Regions from separate parts of the Vogesella sp. EB genome, predicted to be linked through region 1. Evidence: riboswitches for the same ligand, from Rfam matches in the RefSeq annotation. Region 1 holds a riboswitch; the other holds the start of a gene.
The links. A riboswitch is a leader RNA that binds a small molecule or an ion and turns the genes downstream of it on or off. The one in region 1 is predicted to bind cobalamin.
Positions count from the first base shown of each region.

Region 2: it holds a riboswitch for cobalamin, as region 1 does, so the genes downstream of both, ACG97_RS14055 (TonB-dependent receptor) here and ACG97_RS05640 (iron ABC transporter permease) in region 1, are expected to answer to the same signal.

Region 1 covers NZ_LFDT01000006.1:117,000-132,866, reverse strand. Annotated here, with positions in the region: gene ACG97_RS05675 (cobalamin-binding protein) at 1-52, opposite strand, end outside; gene cobD (threonine-phosphate decarboxylase CobD) at 49-1,062, opposite strand; gene ACG97_RS18135 (GNAT family N-acetyltransferase) at 1,059-1,535, opposite strand; gene ACG97_RS18130 (cobalamin biosynthesis protein) at 1,532-1,714, opposite strand; partial or broken gene ACG97_RS18125 (cobalamin biosynthesis protein) at 1,827-2,423, opposite strand; gene ACG97_RS05655 (cobyrinate a,c-diamide synthase) at 2,438-3,742, opposite strand; gene cobO (cob(I)yrinic acid a,c-diamide adenosyltransferase) at 3,889-4,506, opposite strand; gene ACG97_RS05645 (ABC transporter ATP-binding protein) at 4,503-5,252, opposite strand; gene ACG97_RS05640 (iron ABC transporter permease) at 5,252-6,280, opposite strand; cobalamin riboswitch at 6,385-6,754, opposite strand; gene ACG97_RS05635 (alpha/beta hydrolase) at 6,889-7,473, shown strand; gene ACG97_RS05630 (Card1-like endonuclease domain-containing protein) at 7,596-8,705, shown strand; gene ACG97_RS05625 (ABC transporter substrate-binding protein) at 8,917-9,651, shown strand; gene trpE (anthranilate synthase component I) at 9,711-11,192, opposite strand; gene ACG97_RS05615 (phosphoglycolate phosphatase) at 11,368-12,063, opposite strand; gene ACG97_RS05610 (hypothetical protein) at 12,258-13,439, shown strand; gene ACG97_RS05605 (SDR family NAD(P)-dependent oxidoreductase) at 13,774-14,502, opposite strand; gene rpe (ribulose-phosphate 3-epimerase) at 14,499-15,185, opposite strand; gene apaG (Co2+/Mg2+ efflux protein ApaG) at 15,327-15,704, shown strand; gene ACG97_RS05590 (ABC transporter ATP-binding protein/permease) at 15,752-15,867, shown strand, end outside.
Region 2 covers NZ_LFDT01000029.1:21,563-37,429, forward strand. Annotated here, with positions in the region: gene ACG97_RS14015 (EVE domain-containing protein) at 1-164, opposite strand, end outside; gene ACG97_RS14020 (hypothetical protein) at 255-434, shown strand; gene ACG97_RS14025 (5-formyltetrahydrofolate cyclo-ligase) at 465-1,070, opposite strand; gene ACG97_RS14030 (cell division protein ZapA) at 1,281-1,595, opposite strand; gene ACG97_RS14035 (hypothetical protein) at 1,592-1,795, opposite strand; gene ACG97_RS14040 (cobalamin-binding protein) at 1,953-2,822, opposite strand; gene cobU (bifunctional adenosylcobinamide kinase/adenosylcobinamide-phosphate guanylyltransferase) at 2,819-3,352, opposite strand; gene ACG97_RS14050 (TonB-dependent receptor domain-containing protein) at 3,440-5,281, opposite strand; cobalamin riboswitch at 5,407-5,617, opposite strand; gene ACG97_RS14055 (TonB-dependent receptor) at 5,771-7,744, opposite strand; cobalamin riboswitch at 7,860-8,069, opposite strand; gene cobT (nicotinate-nucleotide--dimethylbenzimidazole phosphoribosyltransferase) at 8,187-9,227, shown strand; gene ACG97_RS14065 (histidine phosphatase family protein) at 9,224-9,832, shown strand; gene ACG97_RS14070 (adenosylcobinamide-GDP ribazoletransferase) at 9,897-10,709, shown strand; gene speB (agmatinase) at 10,795-11,763, opposite strand; gene ACG97_RS17005 (YjgN family protein) at 11,940-13,046, shown strand; gene ACG97_RS14085 (M48 family metallopeptidase) at 13,040-14,068, shown strand; gene ACG97_RS14090 (PhoX family phosphatase) at 14,196-15,867, opposite strand, start outside.

The sequences.
Region 1 (15,867 bases):
CCGGTGCGGCCAGTGCCGGCAGGCAGGCCAGCAGCGGGAGAAGTCGTTTCATGCGGAGGTGTCCTTGTCACGGAAGCTGGCCAGCGTGGCGGCCAGTCGTTGCCAGTGGGTCTCGTCGGCCGGCAGGCCGAGGCGGAAGCGCGGTGCCGGCTCGGTAAACAGCCGGCACCAGATGTGTTGCGTCGCCAGATGCCGCTGCAGCGCGGCGGCGTGCGCGTACTCGCCGCCGGCGAACAGGTCGCAGCCGGCGTGCGGCAGCGCGTTGGCTGCCAGCAGTGCGGCCAACCTTGCGCGGCGTGCGGCAAGATCGGCGCGTGCCTGCTGCTGCCAGGCGCCATCGCAGAGCGCGGCGGTGGCGATGTGCTGCACCGCGCCGGGGATGGTCCACGGCCCCAGCTCCTCGTCCAGCTGCTGCAAGATGGCCGCCTCGGCGGCGACAAAACCCAGTCGCAGGCCGGCGAGGCCGAAGAACTTGCCCGGCGAGCGCAGCACGATCAGGCCGGGCAGATAGCCGGCGTGGGCGGTGACCGACAGCGCCGGCGTGACATCGGCAAACGCCTCGTCCACCAGCAGCCAGCCGCCGCGCGCGGCCTGTTGCTCTGCCCACTGCAGCACGCTGGCGGCCGGGTAGGCGTGGCCGGAAGGATTGTCCGGATTGCACAGGATCAGCACGTCGACGTGGCCGGCCAGCGCGCCGATGTCGGCGTGGGCATGGCGGCTGACGGCGTGGCCGTGTCGCGCCCAGCGCCAGCCGTGTTCGCCGTAGCTGGGGTGGGCGACGGCAACGCGGCCGGGCGGCCGTAGTCGCGGCAGCGCCTGGATCGCCGCCTGGCTGCCGGCGACGGGTAAAAGGTTGGCCGCGCCGTAGTAGGCGCAGGCGGCGGCAATAAAGCCGGCGTCCGGTTGCGGCAGCGTGTGCCACAGCGCGGGCGGGACGGCCGGCACCGGGTAGGGCCGCGGGTTGAGCGCGGCGGACAGGTCGATCCAGCCGGCAGGCTCGCCGCCGTAAGTGGCGATGGCGGCGTGCAGGTTGCCGCCGTGTACGGGGCGCAGGGTGTTCATGGCAGGCGTTTTTCCATCAGGCAGTTTTCCAGTTGCTGGCCGCGCACGGTGACGATGTTGCGCTGTTGCACGCTGAAACCGTGGCGCAGGAAAAACGCCTCCGCCGCCAAGCTGACATGGGCGTGCAGCGCCGGTAGTTGCAGGCGGCGCGCCTCATGCAGCAGGTGCTGCATCAGCTGCGTGCCGGCGCCCTGGCCGCCTTGCGCCGGGTGCACAAAAAACAGGTCGATCAGCCCGTCCGCTTGCAGGTCGGCAAAGCCGACGATGTGCTTGCCGTCGCACAGCAGCCACGGCTGGCGGGCTTGCAGGTGCTGCTGCCAGACGGCGGGGTCGTATGTTGCCGGCGCCCATGCCGCACATTGTGCCGCGCTGTAATGCCGCGCCGCGCGCTGGTGCACGGCGGCGTGGAAGATGTCGCGCAGTGCCGTGCTGTCTGCCGGCTGGTAGCGGCGTAGCGAGTAGGGTTGTTTCATAGCGGAATCGCCAGCAGCAGCCACAGCAGCAGCGCCCGGTCCAGCAGCCGCGCGGCACGGGCGATGTCGGCGGCGGCGGGCGTGGCGCCATCGCCCAACGTTGGCCGCGCTTCCAGCTGGCCGTGGTAGGTGGCGGCGCCACCCAGGCGGATTGCCAGCGCGCCGGCGCCGGCGGCCATCACCGGGCCGGCGTTGGGGCGTGTCCCACTGCGGCGCCTGCGTGCGCCAGCAGCGCAGCGCGAGGCGGGTGTGGCCGGCCAGCGCGTAGGCCAGCGCGGTCAGCCGTGCCGGCACGAAACCCAACACGTCGTCGGCGCGGGCGGCGACTTTGCCGAAGCGTTCGAAACGCGGGTTGCGGTAGCCCCACATCGCGTCCAGGGTGTTGGCGAGGCGGAAGGCCAGCGCGGCCGGGGCGCCGCCGACGGCAAACCAGAACAGCGCGCCGAACACCGCGTCGTGGCCGTTTTCCAGCAGCGATTCGGCGGCGGCGCGGGTAACGGCGGCCTCGTCGGCATCGCGCAGCTCGCGGCTGACGATGCGACTGGCCAGTGCGCGCGCCTGCGGCAGGTCGCCGGCCAGCAGCGCCGCGCCGATGGGGCGGGTGTGTTCCAGCAGGCTTTGCCGGCCGAGGGTGAAGTACAGCACCGCCACGCTGACGGTGGCGGCCGCCAGTGGCGGCAACTGTGCCAGCAGCCAGAACAGGGCCAGCGGCAGCGGCAACACCAGCAGCGCCCAGGCCAGCAGGCCGCGCAGCAGGCCGCGCAGCAGGCGCTTGCGGCCAACGTTGAGTGTTTTTTCCAGCACGTTGGCCACAGTGCCGAAGCCGACCAGCGGGTGAAAGCGGCGTGGCTCACCGAGCAGGCGATCAAGCAGCAGCGCCGCCGCCATCGGCGCGGCGACGCTCAGCATGGTGCTGCCCCGCATGGCGGCAGGAACAGCGCGGCGGCGGCGGCCGGGTTGCTGGCGAAGTAGGCGTGGAAGTACGAGGCCTGCACGCTGCCGTGGCGGTACACCGCCTCGCCGCCGGCACGGCCGTCCTTGCGCTGGCAGTGGGTCAGCGCTGCCAGCGGCGTGTCGAAGCTGGAGTAGTGGAAGGTGTGGCCGCGCAACTCGCCAGCGCCGTGCGGCCAGGCCTGGCTGCCCAGCGCCGCCAGTTTCTTGCCCATGCGCACGCTACCGGGTAACACGCCGGCCATCGCGTGGTGGTGGCCGTCGGTGTCGGTGAGGCTTTCCGTCAGCGCCATCATGCCGCCGCATTCCGCCCACAGCGGCGTGTCGGCGGCGACGGCGGCGTGCAGGCTGCGTTGCCAGCGCTGGTTGGCCGCCAGCGTTGCCGCGTGCAGTTCCGGATAGCCGCCGGGCAGCCAGACGGCGTCGGCACCGGCCGGAATGGCTTCGTCGGCCAGCGGCGAGAAGAAGGCAAGCGTCGCGCCCATGGCCGCCAGCGTGCGCAGGTTGGCCGCGTAGATGAAGGCGAACGCGGCGTCGCGGGCGATGGCGATGCGGCGGCCGGCCAGCAGTGGCGGCAAGGCCGGCTGCACCTGCGGCGCCGGCGCAAACTCGGGCAGCGACGCCAGTACCGCGTCGTCCAGCTGCAGCGCGTCGGCCAGTGCATCCAGCCGCGCGGCGAGATCGGGCAGCTCGGACGGCAGGTGCAGGCCGAGGTGGCGCTCCGGCAGCGACTCGACCTGCCGTGGCAGGTGGCCGACCACCGGCAGCTCTGCCGTGCCGCAGGCGCGGATCATGTCGGCGTGGCCGGGGCTGGCGACGCGGTTGGCCAGCATCCCCGCCCACGGCAGCTGGCCGTGATCACGCAGGCCGCGGGCGATGGCCAGCGCGGTGCCGACCATCGCCGAGCAGTCCAGCACCGCCAGCACCGGTACGCCGAAGTGGCGGGCCAGATCGGCGCTGGACGGCTGGCCGTCGTACAGCCCCATCACGCCTTCGATCAGAAGGTAGTCGCACTCCCGCGCCGCCTCGGCCAGCAGCGCGTGGCATTGCGCCTCGGTGCACATCCACAAGTCCAGCACGTCCACATCGCCACCGCTGGCGGCGGCCAGCAGCATCGGGTCGATGAAATCGGGGCCGGTCTTGAACACGCGCACCCGCTGGCCGGCGCGCGAGAGCTTGCGGGCGAGGGCGGCGGTGACGGTGGTCTTGCCTTGGCCGGAGGCGATGGCGGAGAGGAGAAGGGCTTTGCAGCTCATGGGCTTGCTTTCATTTCGATGGGCGGGGCAGGTCACGCATGGGTGTGCCGTTGCCGGCGCGATGGCGATGGCCGGCAAGGTGGCCGCAATGCGCTTGCGGCCAACCTTGCGCCGGAAACGGGCCGGCGTGATGGTGTATCGGGGGGTTACCACTCGATGCCGGGTTGGGCGGCGATGCCGGCGGCAAACGCGTGCTTGACCAGCGTCATCTCGGTGACGGTATCGGCGGCGTCGATGATCGCCTGCGGTGCGCCGCGGCCGGTGACGATGACATGCTGGCCCGGCGGGCGGGCGATGATGTCGTCGAGCACGTCTTCCACATCCAGATACTTGTATTTCAGCGCGATGTTCAGCTCGTCGAGCAGCACGAGACCGATGGCCGGGTCCTGCAGCATCTGCCGCGCTATTTCCCACGCTTCGCCGGCGCGGGCGACGTCGCGCTCGCGGTCCTGCGTGTTCCAGGTGTAGCCCTCGCCCATCGCGTGGAACTGCACCTCGTCGGGGAAGCGGCGCAGGAAGCGCTCTTCGCCGGTGGACATCGCGCCCTTGATGAACTGCACCACGCCGACCTGCATCTCGTGGCCGAGGCCGCGCATCACCATGCCGAAGCCGCTGGAGCTTTTGCCCTTGCCGTTGCCGCAGTTGACAATGAATACGCCGCGGTGCTGGTCGGCGGCGGCGATCTTGGCGTCCATGATTTCTTTCTTGCGCGCCATGCGCTCGTTGTGGCGCTCGGTGCGGCCCTGGTCTTCGGTGTGGCTCATGATGGGTGTCCGGGTAAGAAGCAGGGGTGGCCTGCGTGGTGGAGTCGGGTTAAGGGGTAGCCGAGCACGGCGGCGAGGTGCTCGGCGTTAAGTTCGGCCAGCGGGTACTGGCGGTGCTGGCCGTGCTCGTCGAGCAGCAGCGCATGGCTGGCGCAGGCCGGGGCCAGCTGCAGGTCGTGGCTGACCAGTAGCACCGCCTTGCCCTGCGCGCACCAGCGGCCGATCTGCTGCTGCAGCGCGGCCTGGTGGGCGAGGTCGAGCGAATTGGACGGCTCGTCGAGCAGGATCAGCGGCGCATCCTGCGCCATCACGCTGGCCAGTGCCACGCGCTGGCGCTCGCCGCCGGACAAGGCCTGCAGTGGCCGTGCCGCCAGACGGCCAAGGTCGAAGGCGTCCAGCGCGGCGGCGATGCGTTGCGGGTTGTCGCCGGCGTCCGGCCAGGCAAAGCGCGCGGCGGCGACGGCATCCTGCACCGCGTAATCAAAGGCATCGTGGCTGGCCTGCGGCAGCATGGCGAGGCGTTGTGCGCGCTGGCGCGGCGTCAGCTGCGGCAGAGGTTGGCCGCACAGGCGGATGTGGCCGCCGTCGGCGCGGCGCAGCGCCGCCAGCGTGGCCAGTAGCGTGCTTTTGCCGCAGCCGTTGCGGCCGGCGATCCACCAGCATTCGCCGGCGCGGACCTGCCAGGTGAGCGGCTTCAGCAGCGTGCGGTGGCCATGGCGAAGGGTGAGCTGGTCACAGTGCAGCATCAGGCTAGCCTCCGGCGGGTGCGTTGCAGCTGCCAGAACAGCACCGGCACGCCCAGGAGCGCGGTCAGCACGCCGACCGGCAGCTGCATCGGCGCGACGATGGTGCGCGCCAGGGTGTCGGCCAGCACCAGCAGCGCGGCGCCGCTGAGCACGGCGGCAGGGATCAGCCGGCGCAGGTCCGGGCCGCACAGCAGGCGGCAGGCGTGCGGCACCATCAGGCCGATGAAGCCGATGCTGCCACCCTGGCTGACGGCGCTGGCGGTGAGGATGGCTGCCAGTACCAGCAGCAGGCGGCGCAGCATGGCCACCGGCACGCCCAGCGTCAGCGCGTGGTCGCCGTGCAGCGCCAGCAGGTTGATCGCCGGCGCCTGCCACCACGCCAGCAGCGCGGCCGGCAGCAAGGCCAGCCACGGCCACGGCCGCAGCGGGGTGCCGGCGATGTCGCCGACCAGCCAGAACACCATGCCGCGCAATTGCGCGTCCGGCGCAATGGTGAGCAGCAGCGAGATCAGCGCACCGCAGGCGGCGGACAGCAGCACGCCGGTGAGCAGCAGTAGCACCGTGCCGCTGCTGCGCGCGAAATCGCGGCGCGCCAGCAGGAACAGCAGCGCCGACAGCGTCAGCGCGCCAGCGACCGCGGCGCTGTCCACCTGCCACAGTGCCAGCCCCAGCCACAGCGCCAGCAGCGCGCCGACCGAGGCGCCGCCGGAGACGCCCATCACGTAAGGATCGGCCAGCGGATTGCGCAGCAGTGACTGCATCAGTACGCCGGCCAGTGCCAGCGAGGCGCCGGTGACCCAGGCGGTCAGCGCCCGTTCCAGTCGCAGGCTGAGCAGGGTATCGGCCAGTTGGCTGCCGTGGCCGCTGGCGGCCAGCCACAGCTCGCCGGCGCCCAGCGCGATGGAGCCGCTGCTGCAGGCCAGCAGCAAGCTGCCGCCACTGAGTAGTGCCAGCAGCGTCAACAGGGGCAGGGTGGGTAAGCGCAGGGCGCCGCGCAATGGGCGGTCCAGCGTCAGGCTGTGGGACATGGGCGCGATATCGGAATCGCGGAAGGGGCAGGCGTCAGGCGCACGGATCAGCAATCTGACCGGATGCCGCCCTCCGCAGCATGTGTCGGGACGCACTGACTGGCAGTGCGCGCGTTCGCCGTGGCCGGTATCCGGGCTGGTTTCGCCGTCTGCCCGCCTTCCCGTGATGACTCACAGTGGCGATGGGCAGGGCGGTCATGACGGCAGGGCCGGCAGACCTTAGAACCTGTTCAAATCCTCGCGAGCTCACGCGAGACAAGTCAAAAACGACTGAGAAAGTGGCATTTGTTACTAATATAAACAAGCATGCCGAAGTCGTTTTTAATGCCGTATCGCCCCATTGGGAGCTGTCGCAGCAGACATTGAACAGGTTCTTGAAGAAACGCACCGTTGCGGGGGCAGCACAGGGGTCACCTGTTTCCCGTTTAACTTGCCGGCGTGCGCCGGCGAAGCACCAAGGCAGTCGGCGATTTTAGCAGATCGGCAGCCCATGCTGCCGGCTTTTATATTTTCAAAAGGAATAACAAAACAAAAAATAATTATTTTTGGAAATATAGTGGCGCGGTTATGGTGACGGCAGAATCTTTCCATACCTTGGGGGCAGCAGCATGGCGCACGATTTTTCTGGCTTCGACTACATCATCCAGCCGGGCTGGAACAATTCCGGCCCCGAGCACTGGCAGAGCCACTGGCAACAAACGTTGGCCGCAACGCGGGTGGCCAACCACGACTGGCAGACGCCGCAGCTGGACGACTGGCTGGTGGCACTGGACGCGGCGGTGGCGGCCGCCACGCAGCCGGTGATCGTGATCGCGCACAGCCTCGGTTGCGCCACGGTCGCGCATTACGCGGCACGTTACGGCAACAAGCTTGCCGGTGCGCTGCTGGTGGCGCCGGCGGACGTCGAGCGCGCCAGCGCCCCAGCCGCATTGCAGCCGTTCGCGCCGCTGCCGGAGCTGGCGCTGCCGTTCCCGGCGCGGGTGGTGGCCAGCGACAGCGACCCGTTCAGCCTGCCGCTGCGCTCGGCGCGGATGGCGGCGTTGTGGCAAAGCCCGCTGCACTGGCTGCGCGACGCCGGCCATATCAATGTCGCGTCCGGCCATCGCCAGTGGCAGGACGGGCTGGCGCAGCTGGCGGTGCTGGTGGCCGATATCCGCCAGCAGCCGCAGCCGCGCGCCGCGGCGTACGCCTGAGCCGGCGGCCAAGCTTGGCGGCCAAGCGCTTGTACTGACGCGCGCGGCGCGGCAATGGGCGTGGCATTTGCGGCGGGCTTGGGCATAGAATTCAGTCATGCCCTGTCCCGCTGGAGCGCGTCATGCACCTGTTGGCCTTTGTTGACCATGTCGTCAGCGACATCATTACCCCGGCGCTGGACCCGCGTTTCGACATCGACCGGGTGACGCTGCTGTGCCACCGCGCTCACCTTGACCTCGCCTTCGACATCCTCGGCGTCTGCCAAAAGCTGCACCTGACCGCGGCGGTGGAGACGCTGCCGGCGGACAGCCAGCCGCTGGCGTTGCGGCAGCGGCTGCAGGAGCTGGTGCAGGGCGGCGTCTGTTTCAATATCAGCGCCGCGTCGCCGGTGCAGGCGGCGCTGGCCTACGATCTGGCGCGCGAACACCGGCTGCCGCTGATGGCGGTGGAACACGACAACGACCGCCTGATCTGGCTGCTCGGCGGCGAGAGCAGCCGCCTGCACAGCGGCACCGAAATCGCCGAAGGGCTGTCGCTGGAGGCTTATTTCGCGCTCTACGGCAGCCGCATCCTCGCCATCCACTACCGGCTGGAGCGGCGCAGCCCGCACCACGAGGATCTGGCGCGCGATCTGGCGGAACACGCCGCGCTGCGCCCGAAGTCGCTGTCGCTACTCAACCGGCTGTGCAACGACCTGGACGAGCAGCAATTCAGCCAGCACCCGCTGTCCAGCGGCGAACACGTGCTGTACGACTGGCTACTGGCCAGCGGCATGGTGGAGTTCCGCGACAGCGGCCACATGCGCTGCCTCGATCCGCGGGCGCGCTTCTTTCTCGCCGGCGGCTGGCTGGAGGTGTGGCTGCTGTCGCAGGTGGCCGAGCTGGCGCAGATCCTGCCGATCAGCGATGCCGCCGTCGGCGTCAAGATCAGCCATCACAATGTCGAGAACGAATACGACGTGGCGATCCTGTGCAACAACCACCTGTACCTGATCGAGTGCAAGACCGCCGCCCCCACCAGCTTCCAGCAGCGCGGCGTGGGGCTGGAAAACCTGTTCAAGCTCAACAGCGTTGCCGGTCTGGGCGGCCTGCACGCCAAGGCGATGCTGGCCAGCCTGTACGTGCCGACCGAAAGCGAGGTCGGCCGCGCCGAATCGCAACGCATCACGCTGCTGGCCGGGCCGCAGCTGCGCCAGGCGCGCGAGTACCTGCGCGAGTGGCTGATGAGCTGAGCGTGGCCCGGACTCGCGGTAATGCCGCGCCCTGTCGCATTCTCGGCCGCGCACAAGTCCGCATCCGGCGTCCCGTACTGCCACTGCGGCGCCAGCGGTGGCGGCCGTGCCACAGTGGCAAAATATGTCATCGTGTTTGTGAGAAAAAGAATTTTTTGTGACAGGCTTTCTGCTATCTTTGCCGCCGATCCCATTTCCCCGAACGGTTGCCATGCGCCTGATCCTGATGCTGCTGCTGGCCGCGGCCAACCTTGCCAGCGCCGACAGTCTGCTGATTGCCACCGAACACTTCCCGCCGTACCAGATCGAGCGTGAGCAGCGCGTCAGCGGCTTTGTCGCCGACAAGGTGATCGCGATGCTGCGCCAGGCCAATCTGCCGTACCGGCTGCGCGCCTATCCGTGGCAGCGCGCCTACAACACGGTGCTGGCAACGCCGCAGTCCTGCCTGTTCTCGGTGACGCGCACGCCGGAGCGTGAGGCGTCGTTCCAGTGGATCGGGCCGCTGACGCACAGCGAGTGGACGCTGTACGCGCTGCGCGGCCGCTTCATTTCATTTCGCAGCCTCGACGAGGTGCGCCACCTGCGTATCGGCACCTATTACGGCGACGTGCGCGACAGCTACCTGCGCCAGCACGATATGAAGGTCGATGCCGCGCCGCAGGACCGTGACAATATCGACAAGCTGCTGCAGCGCCGTATCGACCTGTGGGCCAGCGACCGCTTCACCGCCAACGGCCTGCTGCTGCAGCGGCAGCTGGACACGCGCATTGAGCCGGTGCTGGCCTTCAACCGTGTCGACTTGTACCTGGCCTGCAACCGCAAGCTGGACGCCAGTGTGGTGAAACAGCTGCAACAGGCGCTGCACATGCTCAAGCGCGACGGCAACTGGCGCGGCATCGAGCAGCGCTACGCGCGCTGGCCGGACATGCCGCAACACCAGCACTGAAAAACATTGCGGCCAACCTTGAACCAAGGTTGGCCGCAATGTTTTTCAGCGGGTGGGGCTCAGGCGTCGAGGCCGCTTTGCACCAGCTCGGCGGCACGGATCACCGCGCGCGCCTTGTTCTGCGTTTCCAGCCACTCCGATTCCGGGACCGAGTCCGCCACCACGCCGGCGCCGGATTGCACGTACAGCACCTCGTTCTTGATCACTGCGGTACGGATCGCGATCGCCAGGTCCATGTCGCCGGTAAAGCCGAGGTAGCCGACGGCGCCGCCGTACACGCCGCGCTTGGTCGGCTCGAACTCGTCGATGATCTCCATCGCGCGCACCTTGGGCGCGCCGGACAGGGTGCCGGCGGGGAAGGTGGCCTTGAGGATGTCGATGTTGGATACCTGCGGCTGCACCTTGCCCTCGACGCTGGACACGATGTGCATCACGTGCGAGTAGCGCTCGATGATCATGTTTTCGGTGATCGTCACGCTGCCGGTGTCGGCGACGCGGCCGACGTCGTTGCGGCCGAGATCCATCAGCATCACATGTTCGGCGATTTCCTTCGGATCGGCCAGCAGGTCTTCCGCCAGCGCCAGGTCCTCTTCGCGCGTCTTGCCGCGCGGGCGGGTGCCGGCGATCGGGCGCACGGTGACGGTGTCGTTCTCGCGGCGCACCAGGATTTCCGGCGAGGCGCCGACGACGTGGAAATCGTCGAAGTGGTAGAAGAACATGTACGGCGACGGATTCAGGCTGCGCAGCGCGCGGTATAGCGCCAGCGGCGATTCGGCGAACGGCATGCTCAGCCGCTGCGCCAGCACCACCTGCATGATGTCGCCGTCCAGGATGTAGTTCTTGGCGTCGCTGACCGCCTGCTTGAATGCGGCCTCGCCGTACTCCGACACCGCCTCGGTGGCGACCGACGGCAGCGACAATGGAATCGCCACCGGCTCGCGCAGCTTGTTACGCAACTGGCCGAGGCGAGCGTTGGCCTTCTGCAGCGCGTTCGGCACCGCCGGATCGGCGTACACCACCAGGTAGAGCTTGCCGGACAGGTTGTCGACCACCGCCAGTTCTTCCGACAGCATCAGCAGGATGTCGGGGGTGCCGACCGGGTCCGGCTTTTGCGTGGCGGCCAACCTTTTCTCGACGTAGCGCACGGTGTCGTAGCCGAAGTAGCCGACCAGGCCGCCGGTGAAGCGCGGCAGTCCGGCGATCGGCGGGGTGTTAAAGCGCTGGCTGAAGGCCTCGATGAAGGCGAGCGGGTCGCCTTCGTGGCGCTCGATCACCTTGTCACCGTATTCCACCTGCACGCTCGTGCCCTGCACGCTCGTGCCCTGCACCCGCAGCCGGGTGGTGGCCGGCAGGCCGATGAAGGAGTAGCGGCCGGAGCGCTCGCCGCCGACCACCGATTCCAGCAGGTAGGAATAGGGCTGGTTGGCCAGCTTCAGGTATACCGACAGCGGGGTGTCGAGGTCGGCGAACAGTTCGAGGGTGACGGGGATGCGGTTGTAACCGGCGCTGGCCAGTTCGGCGAATTGTTGTGGTGTCATGATCGTTCCAGGGTGTCAGGTCAAAAGGAGCGGGGCGGGGCGGCGTCTAGCGTCGCCATCGCCAACTGGCACGATCGGGCTGGAATCTCATGATGCTGGCTTTATCAAGTAACAATGCGGAACGGCTATTCTTGCGCAAAAACGCCTGCGCCGTACAGAGGTAGCAGGCGTGGTGCCCTTATACGCGCAGGTTTTGCGGCAGTTCGGCGGATTTTTTCAGCAGCGCGAACAGCTCGACCAGGCTGTCGATCACCAGATCGGCGTGCAGGTTGGCCGCATCGCGGTAACCGTAGCTGACCGCCACGGCGGCGCTGCCGGCGGCACGGGCGCACAGCACGTCGTTTTCCGAGTCGCCGACCATCACGATCTGCTGCGGGGTGATGCCCAGTACCTCGGCCACATGCTGCAGCGGCAGCGGCGACGGTTTTTTCTCGGGTAGGCTGTCGCCCCCGAGGATCAGGCTGAAGGCGCTGTCGATGCCCAGTTGCGCCAGCAGAGGCAACGCCAGCCGTTCCGACTTGTTGGTGACCACCACCAGCGGCAGGCCGAAGCCGTGCAGCAGGTTGAGGCCCTCGGCGACGCCGGGGTACATCTTGGTGTGCACGGTCAGGTGGCGGTAGTAGTGCTGGATGAAGAAGGTGAAGCCCTGTTCCCACAGCGTCGCGTCGGCTTGGCCGTCGCGGCTGTCGGTCAGCGCGCGGTGTACCAGGCTGGCGACGCCGTCGCCGACGTGGGACTGGATGCGGTCGGCGGCCAGCGGGGCGAGGCCGAGTTCGGCGCGCATGGCGTTGGCGCTGGCGGCGAGATCGGCGATGGAGTCAACCAGGGTGCCGTCGAGGTCAAAGGCGACGGCCTTGATGTGTGTCAGATTCATGGTCAGCGTGGGGCGGGGCGGTAGCGTGACGGCGGGCGGCACGGGTTGAAGATGGCGCCGATTATACCGGAAGCCCGGTGCGCCACCGCCATGTGTTGCTTGCAGCGGAAATGACAAATCAGTAGCATGCCCGGTTTTGCCGCGTATAGGGCGCTTGCGCCGGCGTGGTTGGCTGTTTCTATCGAAAGGACATCATGAAACCTCGTGCACTGGCTGTTGCCGTGACGCTATCCGGCCTGCTGCTGGGCGGCTGCGCCTCGCCGCTGGCCAACAAGACCGCCGATGCGGCGGCAATCCACGCCATCGAGCAGAACGCGCGGCTGGCGCGCTACAACTTCGACGGCGAGGTGCGCGTCAAGGCGATCCGCCTGCCGGGCAAGGTGGAAAGCCTGGTGGAGGGCGACGTGATCGGCGAAGTGGCCAAGTCGTTCAGCCTCGAGTTGCGCGGCGCGGTGGACATGAGCAAGAGCCGTGTCGAGATGACGCCGACCTTCCGCTTCAGCCGGCCGAACGCCGAAACCTGGCTGCGCCTGCCGATGCTGGCCGAGCTGAACACCCTGACGCTGTGGGTGGACGCCTCGGTGCTGGATCTGGCGATCCCGGTGCTGCGCGGCGAGCACAAGGGCAAGTACGTGATGTTCCAGGCGCCGCAGGACAAGGTGAAGAAGCTGCCGATAGACGCGGTGCTGGCGGAACTGCCGCAGGTAGCGAAGAACATCTACGCCGCCGTCGACAGCAAGGCCTACACCTTCCAGCCGCTGGACGAGGCGGCGCGCCAGGCCGGCGCCAGCTATCGCATCCGCCTGACGCTGGACCCGCTGGCCGAGGCGAAAATGAGCAAGCAGGCGGTGCAGGAGCTGTTGCAGCTGGCGCGCCGTCATGCCGGCGAGCACCAGAAGGAAGTGGAGGAGTTCGCCACCGCCGTTGGTCCGTTGCTGGACGCGTCGCAGGAAGAGCTGCAGACCAGCTCGCAGACCGACCTGCTGGTCAGCCGCAGCGGCAAGCTGCTGGGCGTCAGCGAGCTGCGCGAGTTCTCGGTGCCGAAAGAGAAGGAACTGGCGGTGACGGTGGCGTCCACGGTGCGCCTGAGCAACCACGAGCAGCCGGTGTTCAGCATGCAGCCGACGGCGAACAATGTGGTCAGCTTCACCGAGTTGCAGCCGCCGTCGTGGCTGGGCGGCAAGCGCCCGAGCGATGACGGGGAAGAAGCGGTCGAGGGTGACGACGAGGCGCCGCTGGACGAGGCCGCCTTGGCGGCAGAAGCGGCCGAGGAAGCCGCTGCCGCGGCACCGGTCGTCAAAAAGCCGGCGAAGGCGGCCAAAGCGCCCAAACCGGTCGCGAAGCGCAAACCGAAACCGGTCGCCCGCGCCCAGTAACACGGCAACAGCAAAACAGCCCGTCACCATGGTGACGGGCTGTTTTGCATTGCGGCCAACCTGGTGTGCCATGACGGCGTAGCGCCGCAAAGAACCTGTTCAATGTCTGCTGCGCTTCGGCGATACGGCGTTAAAAACGCCTTCGGAATGCTCATTTACTGCTTGTAAATTCCGCTTCCTCAGTCGTTTTTGCCTTGTCTCGCTCTAGCTCGCGAGACCTTGAACAGGTTCTAAGAAAACCTCGCAGCGCACCTGAGCCAGGTCGCGCCGCCGCAGACAGTACAAATCGTAGGGCAGGGGGCGCAACGCAGGATCAGGGTGGTGTTGGCGGCGTCTACAGCTGGCGGATGTCCAGCACCGGTACGCTGCCGAACGCCACACTGTGCAGGTAGGCGACAATCGCCGCCGCGGCGGCGGCGGGCGAAGTCAGCTGGCCTTCGGCCTTCAACGCGTCAAAGCGTGGTTTGTGCGGGAACTGCGCCGGATCGGCGGCGCGGATCTCGCCCTGCATGCCGGTGTCGATCACGCCGGGATACAGCGACACCGCCAGCAGCGGCCGGGCGGCGCCTTGCTGTTCGGCGGCCAGGGCGCGGGTGAAGTGGTCGACGCCGGCCTTGCTGGCGCAGTACACGCTCCAGCCGGGGTAGGGGTTGGCCGCGGCGCCGGAGGAGATGTTCAGCACCCGGCGGACGCCGTCGTGGCCGGCGCTGTGTGCGACAAAGGCGTCGCACAGCAGCAGCGGCGCGGTCAGGTTCAGTGCGATGGCGTGTTCTGCCGCGCCGGGCGGATAGGCGCCGACCTGCGCGATCGGCTGCACCGTGCCGGCGTTGTTGATCAGCGTCAGGCTGTCGCAGTCACCCAACGCCGCCAGCGCCCGTTCCAGCAGCAGCGGCAGCAGGCTGCTGTCGGCCAGGTCGGCGTCCAGCGTGATCAGCTGCGGGTGCTCTGGCAGCGGGCTGCAGTCGCGCGCGACGGCGACCACGCGGCCACCGTCACGCAACAGCTGCGCAACCAGCGCCGCGCCCAGCCCGCGCGAGGCGCCGGTGACGACGTAGCCGTTCACTTGCGGCCAACCTTGGCCAGTTCGGCACGCATCGCGTCTATGGTGGCCTTGTAGTCCGGGGTGCCGTAGATGGCGCTGCCGGCGACAAAGGTGTCGGCACCGGCGGCGGCGATCTCGGCGATGTTGTCGACCTTCACGCCGCCGTCCACCTCCAGCCAGATCTCGCCGCCATACTTGGCGGTGTACTCGTCGATGCGCTGGCGCACCGCGCGCACCTTGTCCAGCGTCTGCGGGATGAAGCGCTGGCCGCCGAAGCCGGGGTTGACCGACATCAGCAGGATCATGTCCAGCTTGTCCATCACGTGGTCGAGGTGCGACAGCGAGGTGGCCGGGTTCAGCACCAGGCCGGCCTTGCAGCCGGCGTCCTTGATCAGACCGAGGGTGCGGTCGATGTGGTGCGACGCTTCCGGATGGAAGGTGATGATGTCGGCGCCGGCCTTGGCGAAGCTGGCGGCGAGCGCATCGACCGGGGTCACCATCAGGTGCACGTCGATCGGGGCGGTGGTGTGCGGACGGATCGCCTCGCAGACCAGCGGGCCGATGGTCAGGTTCGGCACGTAGTGGTTGTCCATCACGTCGAAGTGGATGATGTCGGCGCCGGCGGCGATCACGTCGCGGACTTCCTCGCCCAGACGGGCGAAATCGGCGGACAGCAGGGACGGGGCAATTCGGAATTGGCTCATGGCTTTATACGGGGCGGGGCTGGAAATGCCCGCCATTGTACGACATTGCTCCGCCGGACGGCGACGCGTGCGGCGGATCGGCGCTACAATCAGGCTTTGCTGCCGGGCGTGTTGCCCTGCACCATGCCGGAACCGCCACCCATGAACGACGACTACCAGATCACGGTCGAGGCCGAAGCCTTCTACCAGCAGCAATACTCCAACGCCGAAGCCGGTCAGTACGTGTTTGCCTATCGCATCACGCTGCGCAATACCGGGTGCCAGCCGGCCAAGCTGCTGTCGCGGCACTGGATCATCACCGACGCCAACAACGAGCAGCAGGAAGTGCGCGGCATGGGCGTGGTCGGCGAGCATCCGCACCTGCAGCCGGGCGAGAGCTACAGCTATACCAGCGGCTCCACGCTGCGCACCCCGTACGGCAGCATGCACGGCAGCTACCAGATGCAGGCCGACGACGGTACCCGCTTCGAGGCGCCGATCCCGGAATTCCACCTGATCGCGCCGCGCACTCTGCACTGAGACACCGTCACCCCTGTACCTACCCTGTATCGACCAAGAGCCGCCGAATGCGACCAGCCGCCCATAGCAATACCCCGCCCCCGACCGACCGGGATGACCTGAAAACGCTGAAAACCCTGCTGCCCTACCTGTGGAGCTTCAAGTGGCGGGTGCTGTTCGCGCT
Region 2 (15,867 bases), on a different contig from region 1:
GAATGCCAGAACAGCAGCTGGTCACCCGGCTGCATCTGGTCGCGCATGAAATTGCGCGCCTGGTAATTGCGCACCCCGGTCCACTCGAACGCGCGCTCGGGGTTGGCCGCGAGGTGGTCGATGCCCACCTCGTCCGGCTCCGACTTCATCAACCAGTACGCCATGCCTGTCCTCCGTGGCCGGTGCTCGCCACCGGGCGCGATGTCATATAATGCGACCTTCCCTTCCTCCCACCATTCAGAAGAGACAATGTCATGAAAACAGTCCTGCTTGCCAGCCTGACGCTACTACTTGCCGCCTGTACCATCAGCGGCCCGCGCGTATCGGTGAAGCCGATCGAAATCAAGCCGCTGGAAATCGAGATCGGCGACGGCCATCGCGGCAGCGGTTCGTTCTGCCCGCCGGGCCAGGCCAAGAAAGGCAACTGCCGCTAAGCAGCACCGCGCCGGCAACCGCCGGCCGCATTACGCCGGCGCCGCCAGGCGTCGGTAACGGATCAGGCCGGATTCGGTCAGCAGGTAATCCAGCTGCACGTCCCACGGCTCTTTCGGCACCGCCGCCACCCGCTGGCAGTCGAAGGCGACGCCGACCAGCAACGGCCGCCGCCAGCGGCGGAAACCGTTGAGATAGGCCAGCGTGGTGTCGTAAAACCCCCCACCCTGCCCCATGCGATAGCCCTGCTCGTCCACCGCCAGCAGTGGCACGAACAGGATCTCCAGATCGCGGGCCCGCCAGTTGGCGCCGTCGAATTCCGGAATGCCGTAGCGGTTGTGATACCAGCGCCCGCGCGCATCCAGCACCGAAAACAGCATCTTGCGCCCGCGCAGCGGCAGCGCCGGCAGCGCCACGCGGCAGCCGTGCGCCAGCGCGCGCGCCATCAGCGCGTCCAGCCCCAGCTCCGAGCCGGTGGCGACATAGGCGCCGATGCGGCGGCCATGGCGGAAAAAACGGCGGGCATGGTAACTGATCGCCTTTTCGGCGTGATGGCGTTGTGCGGCAGGAATGGCTTTGCGCGCCTGGCGAATCTCGCGGCGCAAACGCGCCTTGTCAGCGGCAGCAGAGGATGTCATGGGCGGAAGGGGGAGTCCCCCGCGAGAGTCGATCGGGCCGAATTCGCTTGTACCCTGTTTCCAGGGGGGGTCGCCGGCCAGTAGCTTCGGGCACATCCGCAAAGGGACGCGACACACCTGCTACTCATGCTGACAACCAAAAGCGAACGCATTGGTACAAAGGAATTATGGGCCGTCTCGAACACCGCAGGGGATTGAACGGATATTCGTTTAGAACAGGTTTTGCTGGCTCTGGCGTAACGCCTCGTCAGCGGCCTCGCTCATGTGTTGTATTTTACGCCTGATTGTCGCCATCTCCAAGCCACCATCGCCGACTTTTACTTTCAGCAGGTCGTGGGCGATGTTGAGGGCGGCCATGATCGCGATCTTGTCGGCGTCGACGATGCGGCCGCCGCTCTGGATCGCCTGGATCTTGTCCGCCAGCAGGCGTACCGCCTGCTCCAGCGTGTCGCGCTCTTCCAGCGGCGTGCCGATGGTGAACTGGCGCCCGAGCAGGGTCACATCTACCTGTACGATCTCGCTCATTCGGCATCCTCCTGCGGCAGGCGCGTCATCAGCGCGGCAACGCGGTGGCGGGTTTCCTCCAGCGCGAATTTCATTTCGGCATTTTCCTTCATGGTCTGCGCCAGCACCTCGGCGAAGCGGCCATTCTGGTTTTCCAGCTCGTGGATGCGCGCAATCAGCGCCACCACACGGCCTTCCAGATAATCGAGTTCTTGTTCCATAGCGGCGAGGATAGCCAAGGGTAGTGGAGGCGTCAAACCGGGTCTGCCGCCGTCGCCCGGCACGGGCGCCCAGCGCAGCGACCGCCAAATTTTACGTCCTGCCGCGCGCCGATGTCAGCAAAATATGCCGCGGCGCAGCGAAATGGCCGCGCCGGCCTCAGCCCGCCGGCAAACGCTGCCGCGCGGCGTCGATCTGGCGGCACAGCTGGCGGGCGCCGTCGGCCAGCCGCGGGCCGGGGCGGCTGATGCTGTCCTCGGTTAGCAGCGACAGGTTGCCCAGCGCCACCGCCGGCAGTTGCGGCCAACGTTGCCAGTACGCCAGCTGCCGTTCCTCGAACGCCAGGATCAGCTGCGGCCGGCGCGCCAGCACCGCCTCGACACTGACCTGCGGCGCCGGCACCGCGGCATCGGCAAACACGTTGCGGCCACCGCACAGCCGCACCAGGCTATCGACAAAACTCAAGCGGCTGACGCTGAACAAGGGCGTGTCGCCGACCTGCACAAAGGTCGCCACCGGCCGCGCCGACGCGTAGCGCTGCCGTAGGCTGGCAAATTGCTGCTCGAAGCGCGCCGCCTGTTGCGCCGCGCCGCGCTGCTGGCCGCTGAGGCGCCCCAGCGCGCGCATCTCGCGGGCGATGTCGGCCACGTTCTGCGGCGCACTGATATACAGCGGAATGCCCAGCGCACGCAGCCGCGCCAGCTCGCGCGGATGGCTGCCATCGCGCCAGGCCACCACCAGCTCGGGGCGCAGGCGCAGGATCGCCTCCAGGCTGATGCCGCTGTAACTGCCGACGCGCGGCAGCTGCCTGGCGGCCGGCGGGTGGTCGCTGTACTCGACCACCGCCACGATCTGCGCCGCGGCGCCGATCGTGTACAGCGTCTCCACCGCGTGCGGCACCAGCACCACGATGCGCCGTGCCGGCGCCGGCAACGTCACCGTCTGCCCCAGCCCGTCGGTCACCGACAGCTGCGCGGCGGCCGGCAGCGCCCAGCCCGCCAGCAACGCCAGGACTGGCCAGCGCCTCACGCCGGCGCCTTCAGCGGCAAAGGTTGGCCGCACGCCACCAGCGTCACCCGCCGGCACAGCGCGGCGACGTCCTGGTTCAGCCGCCCCAGCTCGTCGACGAAGTGGCGGGTCTCGGCGCCGAGCGGCACCACGCCCCAGCCGATCTCGTTGCTGACCAGCAGCACCGCGGCCGGTGTCGCGGCCAAGGAATCCAGCAGCGCGGCGCGTTCGCGCTGCCAGGTGTCGGCTTGGAACTGGCCGTCGGCGTCGAAAAAGCGCATCAGCCACATGCCGAGACAGTCGACCAGCAGCAGGCTGCCGGCCGTCCCCTGCGCCGCGATCACCGCCGCCAGCCCCGGCCCGACCTCGACCAGCCCCCAGGCCGCCGGACGGCGTTCGCGATGATGGGCGATGCGCGCGGCAAAGCTGTCATCGTCGCGCCGCTCGGCGGTGGCGACGTACAGCACCGGCCCGTCGTGGGCCAGCGCCAGCTGCTCGGCATAACGGCTCTTGCCGCTGCGGGCGCCGCCGGTGATCAGATGCGTGGTCATGCTCAACTCCTGCCGGAAATCAAAAACGACCTGCCCGGCTGGCGGGCAGTCGTGTTGCGTTACACACCGGGGCGGCGCCCGACGGGCTTACTGGGCGTAGCGTACGCCGACGAACCAGCCGCGGCGAGGCTGATTGTAGTTCTGTACCGTCTGATAGTCCTTGTCGGCGACGTTGCTCAGTCGCGTGTTCAGCTGCCAGTGCTTGTCGAGCTGGTAGTCGGCGCCGAGATTGAGCACGCCGTAGCCACCCAGCACCTTGTCGGCGCTGTTGTCGGCATCGTCGTAGCGGCGGCCACTGGCGCGCCATTCCGCGCTGAGGCGGGTGCGGTCCAACTGCCAGCCGGCCGTCAGCGCGCCGAACAGCTTGGCGTGGCGTGCCAGTAGCTTGCCGGAAGGCTGGCTGCGCGGCCGCTGCGAGGTGATGCTGCCGGCGAGGCTGAAATCGCCCCAGCTGCGGCCGGCTTCCAGCGTCTGGCCGGTGATGCGCGCCTCGTCGATATTGACCTGCAGCCCGTCGGTCGCCGATTTGCTGGCGATCAGGTTGTCGATCCGGTTATCGAACACGATCACGCTGAAGTAGTCACCCTGCTGCCGCCACTTCAGCGACAGCTCGCGGTTGCGCGCCTCTTCCGGACGCAGAGCCGGGTTGCCGTGATAGCTGGCGCCGGAGCCGCTCCAGTACAGCTGGTTGAAGGTCGGTGCCTTGAACGCGGTGCCGTAGGCGGCGCCGAGCAACCACTGCGGTGTCAGCGCATAGCCGTAGCCAAGCTGGCCGGTGGCCTTGTCGCCGAACTGCGAGTTGTCGTCGTGGCGCAGGCTGCCCTGCAGCCGGTGCGCGCCGAAGCTGCCCTGGTAGGCGGCGAACAGCGAATCCACGTTGCGGCGGGTGCCGTTGAAGCTGCTCAGGGTCTCGATCTGCTGCTCGGTGCGCGCCGCGCCGAGGCTGAACTGGCCGACGCCCTGCCACTGCACGTCGTGCTGCCACTGCCATTCCTGCTGGCGGGTAGCGGCAATCGCGGACGGCTTGCTGAAGTTACCCTTGGTAAAGGTGTGCTGCCGGTCATTGGTCTCGGCGTAGCGCAAGGTACTCTGCCAGTTGGCCCGCAGCTGGTTTTTCAGCTCGATGCTGTGCCCCTGCAGGCGCGTGCGCAACTCGTCCGCCTTGTTGACGGTGGCGTCGTAGGCGCTGCTGGCCTCGGTCTGGTACAGGTTCAGCCCCAGGCTGTGGCCGGCGGCCAGCTCGTGCTGCACGCTGGCGAGATAGGTGGTGTTTTCATAGCCGTCACGGTCGGGGTTGTACTTGCCCGGCTGGAAGCTGCGCGAGGAAATGCCGTCGGTACGGTTGTGCTCCAGCGCGAGGTTGAAGGCAGTGTTGCCGGCCTTGCCGGACAGCCCGGCGCCGCTGCTGCGCTTGTGTTCGGCACCGATGCCGGCATGGAAGCTCAGTGCCGTCCCGCCTTCGCCGCGCTTGGTGAAGATCTGGATCACGCCGCCGATGGCGTCGGCGCCATACAGGCTGGAGGCCGGGCCGCGCAGGATCTCAATCTTTTCGATCGCCGCCAATGGCAGGTGTTCCAGCGCGGTGGCACCGGTGGTGACCGAGGCGATGCGCATGCCGTCGACCAGTACCAGCACGTGATCGGCCTTGGTGCCGCGCAGCAGCAGGGTGGCGGACTTGCCCTCGCCGCCGTTGCTGTAGGCTTCCACCCCCGGCTGGCGGCTGAGCAGCTCCGGCAGGCTCAGGCTACCGGATTGCTCGATTTCCTCGCGACCGAGCACGGTAACGTCGGCCAGCACGCGGCTGAGCGGGATCGCGCTGCGGGTGGCGGTGACCACCACGGTCTCGCCAGTGGTGACGGGATTGGCGGCCACGGCGGCATGGCCGGAGGCCAGCGCCAGCAGCGCGGCCAGGGTTTTGTTGTCAAACATGAATACACACTCCGGGATGAGAAAAAGGGAGTGCGGAGAAATCAGGACCAAAAGACACGCGCGCCGGCCGTTGCGGCAGGCGAACTGTCAGCTCGCCTCCCCGCGATGCTCCAGCAAGACGCGATTCCGCCGCGTCTGTTGCAGGCCGGTCTCCGGGCTTGGTCATGCGGGGCAACGCCTTCCCGTCCCTGCGGGACAGTGGCGAGTGTTGCACCTGGGGCGCGCCATGCGCGCCCAGACCTTACCGTTGCGGGGGCAGCACCGGAATTGCACCGGCTTCCCAGTTTCACCCGGCGCGCTTGGGGCACGCCGGACACCTGCAGGGGCGGGATTATACCTGCGTGCACTGCACAATACGTACCCCGCTGCAATTTACCGCCACCAGCCTTCGCTGCGGGTAACGGCATGAAAAAGCCCCCGTTGCCTCCCGACGAGGGCGGCGACAGGGGCGGATCTAGCCAACCGGGGCGGCGGCCGGCCGTGAACGGCTTAGTAGTTGACCGTCAGCGAAGCCTGCACGTTGCGGCCGGCAGCCGGGTACAGATCGTATTTGCCGGTCGAGCCAGTTGAGCCGGAGCGAATACCGTAAGTAGCATAACGGCGATCAAACAGGTTGTTGACGTCCAGCGCCACGCTCAGCTGCTTGCTATAGCGGTGGCTGAACTTGGCGTTAAGCACGGTATAGGCATCCAGCTGCTTGTCGAACTGGTTCGCCTGGTCGTTGTCCAGCCGCTGCTTACCGACATACTGCAGCTGCAGGCCGATGCGGCTGGCCTCCTGCGGCAGCCAGCTCAGGCCCAGCGTGGCCAGCTGCTGCGGCACCATCGGCACCTCGTTGCCGGCCAGCTCGACGCCACCCGCCGCACCCTGACGGAAGGTCGCCTGCTGCCAGGTCAGGTTACCGTTCAGCTCCAGGTTGGCCGCCAGCTGACTGCGCCCTTCCAGCTCCAGGCCCTGACGACGGGTCGGCGCCAGATTGACGTTGCTGCCAAAGAAACCGACCAGCTTGTTGAAGTGGATTTCATTGGTCAGGTCGTAACGGAACCACGCCGCGCGCAGCGCCTGCCCCCCCTGCTTCCAGTCCAGGCCGATTTCCTTGTCCTGCGAGGTCTGCGGCAGCAATGGCGAGGACACATAAGCCTGCTCGTCGGCATTGGCCAGACGGAAGCTGCGGCCAACCTTGGCATACGCCTCCAGCTGGCCGGTCAGTGCCTGACGGGCGCCCAGCTGCCAGGCGTGCAGCTCCTTGTTGCTCTGGTAGCTATTGGCAAAACCGGTGAAATCGACGGCGCTGTCCTCGATACGCTGTGTACGACCACCGATACTGATCGAAGTCCCGGCCTGCGGACGTAGCAGCACGTCGGCAAAACCGCCAACATGGCGCTGGCGAATGCGGGTCGACAGCGTCGCGGGGCTGCCGTTATTCACGTCCATATCGCTCTGCAGCGTATCGACGCCGAACACCAGCCGGTGACGACCCAGCTCCTGCTCGTAACGCAAACTGGCCGACTGTTCGTCCAGATCGCGCTGCTCCAGCCAGCCGGAAGCCTCGGACTGCGACTGCTTCGCGCGCGTGGCCACATCCAGCGACAGCATGCCTTCGCCCAGCGACTGGCGCGCCTGCACGCCAAAGGCATCGGTCTTGATGTCCATGTAGTCGTTCGGCTTGCTGGTGCCGCGCGGATCATTGCCGAACTCGTCGACGCCGGTAGCCGGGTTGACGCTACGGGCACCCGGCATGCGCAAGTCCTGGTTGCTGCTGCGCGCATAGAGGCGCACGTCGCCGCCCTGGTGGCGCACGGTGGCCGTCAGGCCGGCGCTGTCGTTGCGCTCGGCACTGTTGGCACGGTAATTGTCGCTGCTCAGCGACTTCACAAAGGCATCCAGCGCCACCTGCTGGCCGCTGAGGTGGCCGGACAGATCCAGCTTTTTCAGGTTGTAGCTGCCGGCAGTCAGCGTGGCCTGCACGCCGTTGGCGGCCTTGAAACCGCTGCGGGTGATGATGTTGACCACGCCACCGGTAGCGCCGCCGCCGTAGGCCACCGCGCCGCTGCCGCGTACCACCTCGATGCGCTCGATCTCGCTCAGCGGCACCACGCCCAGGTTCGGCGCGAGCAGATCATTGGTGTTCTGCTTGACGCCGTCGATCAGGATCAGCGTGTTGCTGATGCCGGTCATGCCGAAGCCGCGCAGGTCGACCATCGCGCTGTCGGCGGAGCCGGTGTTGTTGAACACGTGTACACCAGCCAGCGTCGACAACAGGTCCTGCACCGTGCGCGCGGTGCTGTTGGCAATGTCGGCGGCGGTAATAACCGACACGTTGACCGGCAGGTCGCTGACCTTGTCCGGGCTGCGGCTGGCGGTGACCACCACTTCATCCAGCTGGGTCACGGGGGTCGCGGCCAGCGCCAGCGGGCTACAGGCCAGCGCGACCAGCGCGGCCAGGGGTTTGTTGTTGAACATGAATACACACTCCGGGATGAGATAAAGGGAGTGCGGAGAAATAAGGACATACACCGGCCGTTGCGGCCAACGTTCTGTCAGATCGCCTCCCCGCGATGCTCCAGCTAGACGCGATTCCGCCGCGTCCATTGCAGGCCGGTCTCCGGGCTCGGCCTTGCGGGGCAACGCCTTCCCGTCCTGATGGACAGTGGCGGTTGTTGCTCCTGGATCGCGCGGCGCGCGATCAGGCCTTACCGTTGCGGGGGCAGCGCCGGATTGTCACCGGCTTCCCGTTTCACCCGGCCTTGTCATTGACAGGCCGGACACCTGCAGGGGCGCAATTATACCCGTGTGCGCCGCACAAATCCCGCCGCGGCGGCAATTAGCTTATTCCTGCTCAAGACGGTTGCCAGCATGGGCGGCCCTGCCGTAAGGTCTGCCCCATTCGTTGTCAGGAGCCATCATGTCGCGCATTCCCCACCCAGATTTGTCCGCCCTCGCCGCCGCCCAGGCCCGCCAGCAACAGCTGACCAAACCCGCCGGCAGCCTCGGCCAGCTGGAAAGCCTGGCCTGCCAGCTGGCCGCGCTGCAGGGACGCGAGGTGCCGCTACCGCTGTCGCCGGCGATCACCGTGTTTGCCGGCGATCACGGCGTCTGCGCCGAGGGGGTGTCAGCCTATCCGCAGGCGGTGACCGGCGCGATGGTGGCCAATTTCGTGCACGGCGGCGCGGCGATCAGCGTACTGGCGCGCGTCAACCAGGCACGGCTGGAAGTGGTCGACGCCGGCGTGGCGGCCAGTCTCGACGGCCTGCCCATCGTGCACGCCAAGGTGCGCGCCGGCAGCGGCAATATCCGCCGCGAGGCGGCACTGAGCGCCGCCGAGGTGCAGCAGGCACTGGAGGTTGGCCGCGACGCGGCACGGCGTGCCATCGCCAGCGGCGCGACGCTGCTGATCGCCGGCGACATGGGCATCGGCAACACCACGCCGTCGGCGGCGCTGATCTGCCGCCTGACCGGCCACAGCGTGGACAGCATCGTCGGGCGCGGCACCGGTGTCGACGACGCCGGCCTGGCGCTGAAGCGGCAGGTGGTGGCCGACGCGCTGGCGCGCGTGGCGGCGGCCAAGCTGGACGGCCGCGCGTTGCTGGCCGAGCTGGGCGGACTGGAAATCGCCGCCATCGCCGGCTTCTATCTGGAAGGCGCGGCGCAGGGCGTGCCGCTGCTGCTGGATGGTTTCATCAGCACCGCCGCCGCGCTGGCGGCGCAGGCCATCGACACGGCGATCACGCCGTGGTTCATCGCCAGCCACTGCTCGCAGGAAACCGGCCACCAGCTGGCACTGGCGGCCCTGGGGCTGACGCCGCTGCTTGACCTCGGTTTCCGCCTCGGCGAAGGCTCCGGCGCGGCGACGGTGATCCCGCTGCTGCAACAGGCGATCGCGCTGCACGCCGGCATGGCCACCTTTGCCGAGGCCGGCGTCGCCGGCAAGTCGGAGCCGGCATGAATCCCTACACCCTCACCCTGCTGCGCCACGGCGACATCGACCACCAGGGGCGGCTGATCGGTCACACCGACCTGCCGCTGACCGAACGCGGCGCCGCCGACTTGGCCGCCAGCTGGCAGCGCATCGTGCGTCACGCGCCGGTGACCAGCATGGCCACCTCGCCGCTGCTGCGCTGTCGCGAATTCGCGGTGCAACAGGCGCTGGCCTGCGGCGTACCGCTGCAGGTGGCACCGCTGCTGGCCGAGTGCCACTTCGGCGCCTGGGAAAACCGGCCGCTGGCCGACATCGCCGCCACCACGCCGGACTGGCAGACGCTGCTGGCGCGCGGGCTGCTGACGCCGGAGGGCGGCGAATCGTTCGAGCAGTTCCGTACCCGGGTGCTGACCGGCTTCGCCGACTGGATGCAGCAGGCGCGCGGCAGCCACCGCGTGCTGGTCAGCCACGGCGGCGTGATCAACGTGCTGCTGGCCGAGCTGCTGGGCACCGACTTCAACGTGGCACGGCTGATGGCGGTGCAGCGCGGCGGCTTCGCGCAGCTGTCGATGCTGGAGGGCCATCCGGCCTACCTCACGCGGCTGGAAGCGCCGGATCACGGCGGCCACTGAGTTATCCACAGCCACGCCGGTTTCCGGAAGTTACCCACAACGCTCCCTCCTCGACGCCCCGACCATGCGCTCACTGATCCTCGCCGTGCAGTTCCTCACCCGCCTGCCCACGCCGCAATTGAAAACCTTCGACCCGGCGTGGCTCGCCGACGCCGCGCGCTGGTTCGCGCCGGTCGGCCTGCTGGTCGGCGCCGTGGTGTGGCTGGCCGTGCTGGCCGGCAGCCTGCTCGACCCGTGGCTGGGCGCGCTGCTGGGCCTGCTGGCCTGGCTGTGGGTCACCGGCGGCCTGCATCTGGACGGCCTCGCCGACCTCGCCGATGCGCAGGGCGCGGCACACCGTTCGCGCGAGCGCTTTCTGGAAGTGCTGAAGGACCCGCACCTGGGCAGCTTCGGCGTGATGAGCATGGCGATGCAGCTGATCGCCAAGCTGGTGCTGCTGATGCTGCTGCTGAAGTTCTCGCTGGCGGAGGCGGGGTTTTCCCAGGGTGCGCTTTATTCCCCGGATGCACCTGCGGCTTACCCGGGCTACCTGTCCGGGCTACCCATACTGGCCGCCAAGCTGGCACCGCTGCTGCTGGTGCCGGCGTGGGCGCGGCTGTTTACCGTGGCGTGGTCGGCGACGCTGCCCAGCCTCGCCGCCGGCAGCGGCGAGCGCTTCGCCTGGCGCACGCACTGGCCGTCGTTCTGGCTGAGCGCCGCGCTGCTGGCGACCGCTTCGTGGTGGCTGGCGCCGCCGCTGCTGCTGGCACCGCTGGCCGGGCTGTGGTGGTGGACATACCTAAAAAAGAAACTGGGCGGCATGACCGGCGATTGCCTCGGCGCCGGCATCGAGCTGTGCGAAAGCCTGCTGTTGCTGCTGTTGCTCGTCCCACACTGAACCGGCCCCCCATGAAAAAACCGCGCCCTGTCTGCACCCGGCGCGGTTTTGTGTTTGCGGCCAACGTTGGCCGCAGGCGGATGGCTTACAGCGTGCCGGCCACCTTCTTGTTGCGCATCAGGCACAGCATGTCACAGGCGATGTGCGCGGCGGCGATGGCGGTGATTTCGCTCTGGTCGTAGCTCGGCGCCACTTCCACCACGTCCATGCCGACGATGTTGAGGTCGCCCAGGTTGCGGATGATCTTCAGCGCCTGCGCGGTGGTGAGGCCGCCCGGTACCGGGGTGCCGGTGCCCGGTGCAAACGCCGGGTCGAGACAGTCGATGTCGAAGGTGACGTACACCGGGGCGTCGCCGATGGTTTTCTTGATCTCGGCGATGGTGGCATCGACGCCGTTGTCGTGCACCCACGGCGCGCCCAGCACGTTGAGGCCCATGAAATCGTCGTTCCAGGTGCGGATGCCGACCTGTACCGACTTGGCCGGATCGATCAGACCTTCCTTCACCGCCTTGTAGAACATGGTGCCGTGGTTGAGCGAATCCGGCTCGTCGTCGGGCCAGGTATCGCAGTGCGCGTCGAAGTGCAATAATGCCAATGGCTTACCATAATTCTCGGCGTGCGCGATCAACAGCGGGTAGGTGACGAAGTGGTCGCCGCCGAAGGTCAGCATCTTGGCGCCGGAGGCGAGGATGGTGCGCGCGTGTTCGATGATGGACGGCTTGATGGTCAGCGGGTTGTGCGCGTCGAACCAGCAGTCGCCGTAGTCGATCACCGCCAGGTCGTCGAACGGGTCGAAGCCCCACGGGTAGGGCTTCAGCTCGGCCAGCTGCACGCTGGCGGCACGGATCGCCTGCGGCCCCTGGCGCGCGCCGGAACGGTAGGTCACCGACAGGTCCAGCGGAATGCCGGACACCGCCACATCGACGCCGTCGAGGTTGCGCGTGTAGTTGCGGCGCATGAAGGACAGCACGCCGGCGTAGGTATTTTCGATGGAGGAGCCGTACAGGCTCTGGCGGCGAATGGCGCCGTCGCCCTTGATTTGATCGTCAGACATGTTCGCTCCGCAAGAAGAGCACGCCGCGGCGACGCGCCACGACGATTACCGTCCATCTGTACAGCCGACGGTTTGAGGCTGGCGCACCCCGCGGTGCGCAGCGCGCAGTGTGCCGCTTGTCTGGAGACAGAGCAAGTTTTGCCGTGGAATTAACTACTTAGCGAGAGACGTTCTCAATGAATCAACGCGATCATCATCCAGCCCCGCCAGGCGGCAAATACGTGCTGCCGTTTGCCTTCACCGCCACCACGCGCGCGTACTACCGGCTGTGGCTGGTCAATGTGGTGCTCACCATCGTCACGCTGGGGATTTACTCGGCGTGGGCGAAAGTCCGCACCCAGAAATACCTGCTCGGCCACACCACGCTGGATGGCGGGCGCTTTGATTACCACGGCAAGCCGATCGCCATCCTGAAGGGCCGCCTCATCATGCTGCTGGCGCTGGCGGCGTGGACGTTTTCCGAAAGCCTGCCGCTGCTGCACGCGGCCATCGCGCTGCTCGCCATTGCCGCCGCGCCGTGGCTCGGGGTGCAGGCGCTGCGTTTCCGGCTGGCCAACACCAGCTGGAACCAGATGCGCTTCCGTTTTAGCGGCAGCAGCGCCGACAGCTATAAAGCCTTTGCCAAAAGCTGGGCGCTGCTGATCCTGAGCCTCGGTCTGGCGTGGCCGTGGGCGACGCAGATCAAGCAGCGTTTTATCGCCGGACATAGCACGCTGGGACAGGCCAAGCTGCAGCTGCAGCCCTGCGCCGGCGCGCTCTATCGCGCGGCGCTGGGGAGCACGTTGGCCGCAGTCTGCTATCTGCTGGGAGCCGGCATTATCGGAGGGATCATCTGGCAGGTGGCCACGCTCAGCGGTTTCGCGCACGGCATTGCCGTGCAGTTTGGCCGGGCGACGCTGACGCAACTGGACATCGTCTTCTTCGCCATGCTGGCGGCGCTGTGGACGATGGCCACACTGGGCTATGCGCGCATGGCGATCAGTCGCGTGCTGATCAACCACACCTCGCTGCAGCTGGTGACACTGGAAGCGCGCCTGGTCTGGTCGCTGCCCAGCCGCCAGATGCTGGGGCTGCACTTTTCCAATACGCTGGCCCTGTTGCTCAGCCTGGGACTGGCCTGGCCGTGGATACGCATCCGTACCCTCCGCCTTCAGCTGCAGTCGATGTCCCTGCTCAGCAGCAGCGATATGTCGGCACTGCCGCTGCACACCCCGCTTAACCAGCTGGACGACGCCCGTGGCGACGAACTGGCCGAGCTGATGGCGCTGGATCTGGGATGGTGACGATCAAGGCCTTATGGCGCGACGGCAAAACGCCGCAGGCGCAGGCGGCCAACGTTGGCCGCATCGACGACGAGCTGTTGCTGCTGCGCGATGGCCGGCAATACCGCTATCGCCTGGCCGATATCCGGCTGGAAGCCGGCGTCGCCGATCTGCCGGACACGCTGCAGCTGCCGGATGGCAGCACGCTGGAGGTAGCCGACCGCATCGCCATCCGCCGCCTGATCGGCGGGCTGTCCTGGGGCGACCGCAGCGGCCACTGGCTGCAACAAAGCTGGCGCGCGCTGGCCGGGCTGGCACTGCTGGCCATCGCGGCCCTGTGGCTGGGCTACCGCCATCTGCTGCCGCTGGCCGCCGGGGCGCTGGCGCCGCTGGTGCCGGTAACGGTCGAGCAGGCGCTGGCGGACAGCACCCTGCAGTGGCTGGATCAGAGCGGTGCCATCGGCCCCAGCCGCCACGGCGAGGCACGGCGTGCGCGGCTGCAGCAACAACTGCAGGCGCTGCTGCCCGACAGCCGCTACCGCTACCGCCTGCTGCTGCGCGACGCGGCGGTCATCGGCCCCAATGCCTTTGCCCTGCCCGGCGGCACGATCGTCGTCACCGACCAGTTGCTGGCGCTGATCCAGCGCAATGACGAGCTGCTGGCCATCCTCGCGCACGAGGCAGGGCACGTCGAAGCGCGGCACGGCCTGCGCAGCGCGCTGCAATCGTCCGGCCTGCTGCTAGCGCTGAGCCTGATCACCGGCGATGCCAGCAGCGCGCTGCTGGTGCTGCCGGTCTCGCTGGCCAATGCCGACTATTCGCGCGCCCACGAGCGCGAAGCCGACCGCTTTGCCTACGCCCGCCTGCGGGCACACGGCCTGTCACCGTGCCTGCTGGGTTACAGCCTGCAACGCATCGAAGCCGCCACCCACCCGCAGGCCGCCGCCGACGAAAACAGCCCCGGCAGCTGGTTTGCCAGCCATCCGGACACCGCCGCGCGCAGCCAGCCGGACGGTGTGCGCTGCCCGCCGCTGCCGGACTGAACGCCCCGCGCCTGGCGGGCAGGCTGACGGGGATGACACCTCGCCGGCAGCGCTGCGGCCAACGTTGGCCGCAAAAAAACAGCCCCGCAGTCGCGGGGCTGTTGTCCTTCGCGGCGGTGCCAGCGGTTTAGCTGCCGATCACGCCGCCGTTCAGCTTGCGCACCACCACCGTGCCGGCACGCGGACGGCCGGCGTTGGCGCCGTCCGGCCAGCGCGAAATCGCGGTCGGCTTGGCCGGGTCGTTGCGCTCGGAATCCGGCTCGCCCGGGTGCTGGATGTTGACGAACATGGTCTTCATGTCCGGGGTGAACGCCAGGCCGGTGATCTCGCAGCCTTTCGGGCCGACCAGGAAGCGGCGGAATTCGCCGGTTTCCGGCACCACCGCCACCATCTGGTTATTGCCCATGTCCTGGTATTCCTTCATGTTCACCGTGGAGGTGGACACGTCGGTCTGTACCCACAACACGCCGTTGTGGTCGAATTTCAGGCCGTCCGGGCTGCCGAAGGCGTCACCCTTGATGTTGCCGACATGTTCCGGCTTGGCCGCGTCGGGACGGCCGGCCAGCACGAAGATGTCCCACTTGAAGCCCAGGGCGGCGGCATCGCTACCGTTTTCCTGCCAGTGCAGGATGTGGCCGAACAGGTTGCCGTTGCGCGGGTTGGCCGCATCGGCCCCCGGCTTGCCGTCCTTGCCGCGGTCGCTGTTGTTGGTCAGCGTGCAGTACACACTGCCCGGACGACGCGGATCGACCGCGATCCATTCCGGACGGTCCATCTTGGTGGCGCCGACCTTGTCGGCGGCCAGGCGCGCCATGATCACCACTTCGCCCTGGTCGGCAAAGCCGTTCTCGGCGGTCAGCCCGTTCTGGCCGTGCACCAGCGGCAGCCACTCGCCGGCGCCGTCGGCATTGAAGCGCGCCACGTACAGCGTGCCTTCCGACAGCAGGCCCATATTGGCCTTGCGGTTCTTGGCGTTGTACTTGTTCCTGGACACGAACTTGTAGATGTATTCGAAGCGCTGGTCGTCGCCCATGTACACCACGGCATGGCCGGACGGGGCGATGGTGACGGTGGCGCCTTCATGCTTGAAGCGGCCGAGCGCGGTGTGCTTCACCGGCTTGGCGCTGGCGTCGAAGGGGTCGATCTCCACCACCCAGCCGAAGCGGTTGGCTTCGTTCGGGTTCAGCTGCAGGTCGAAGCGGAAGTCTTCCACCGCCCAGTTGTAGCCGGCGCCCTTGTTGTTGATGCCGTAGCGCTTCTCGTTGGCGGACAGGGTGCCGGAGTCGTTGACGAAGTAGCCGTCCCAGTTCTCTTCGCAGGTGAGGTAGGTGCCCCACGGCGTCTGGCCGTTGGCGCAGTTGTTCAGCGTGCCGAGGATTTCCACGCCCTTCGGGTCGGCCTCGGTCTGCATCAGCTTGTGGCCGCGAGCCGGACCACTGATCGCGATCGGGGTGTTGGCATGGATGCGGCGCGCGTATTTCGACGGCCGTACCACGCGCCAGCCCTTGCCGGTGTCTTCCACCTCGATCACCGACACGCCGTGCGCGTGCTGCGATTTCAGCACCTTGTCGGCATTCCACTTTTTCATGCCGTCGACGTGCAGCAGGCCGTCGTCGGTGTATTCGTGGTTCATCGCCAGCAGGCCGTGCTTGGAGCCGGCCGCGGCCAGCGGCAGCGGGAAGTAGCTCATGCCGTCGTGGTGCATGCCGGCCTGTACCGCCTGCTCGGCGGCGCTGTTGGACGCGTCCTGCTTGAACGCCGGCATATTGCCCTTGATGCCGACCGGGTCGCCCCAGGCG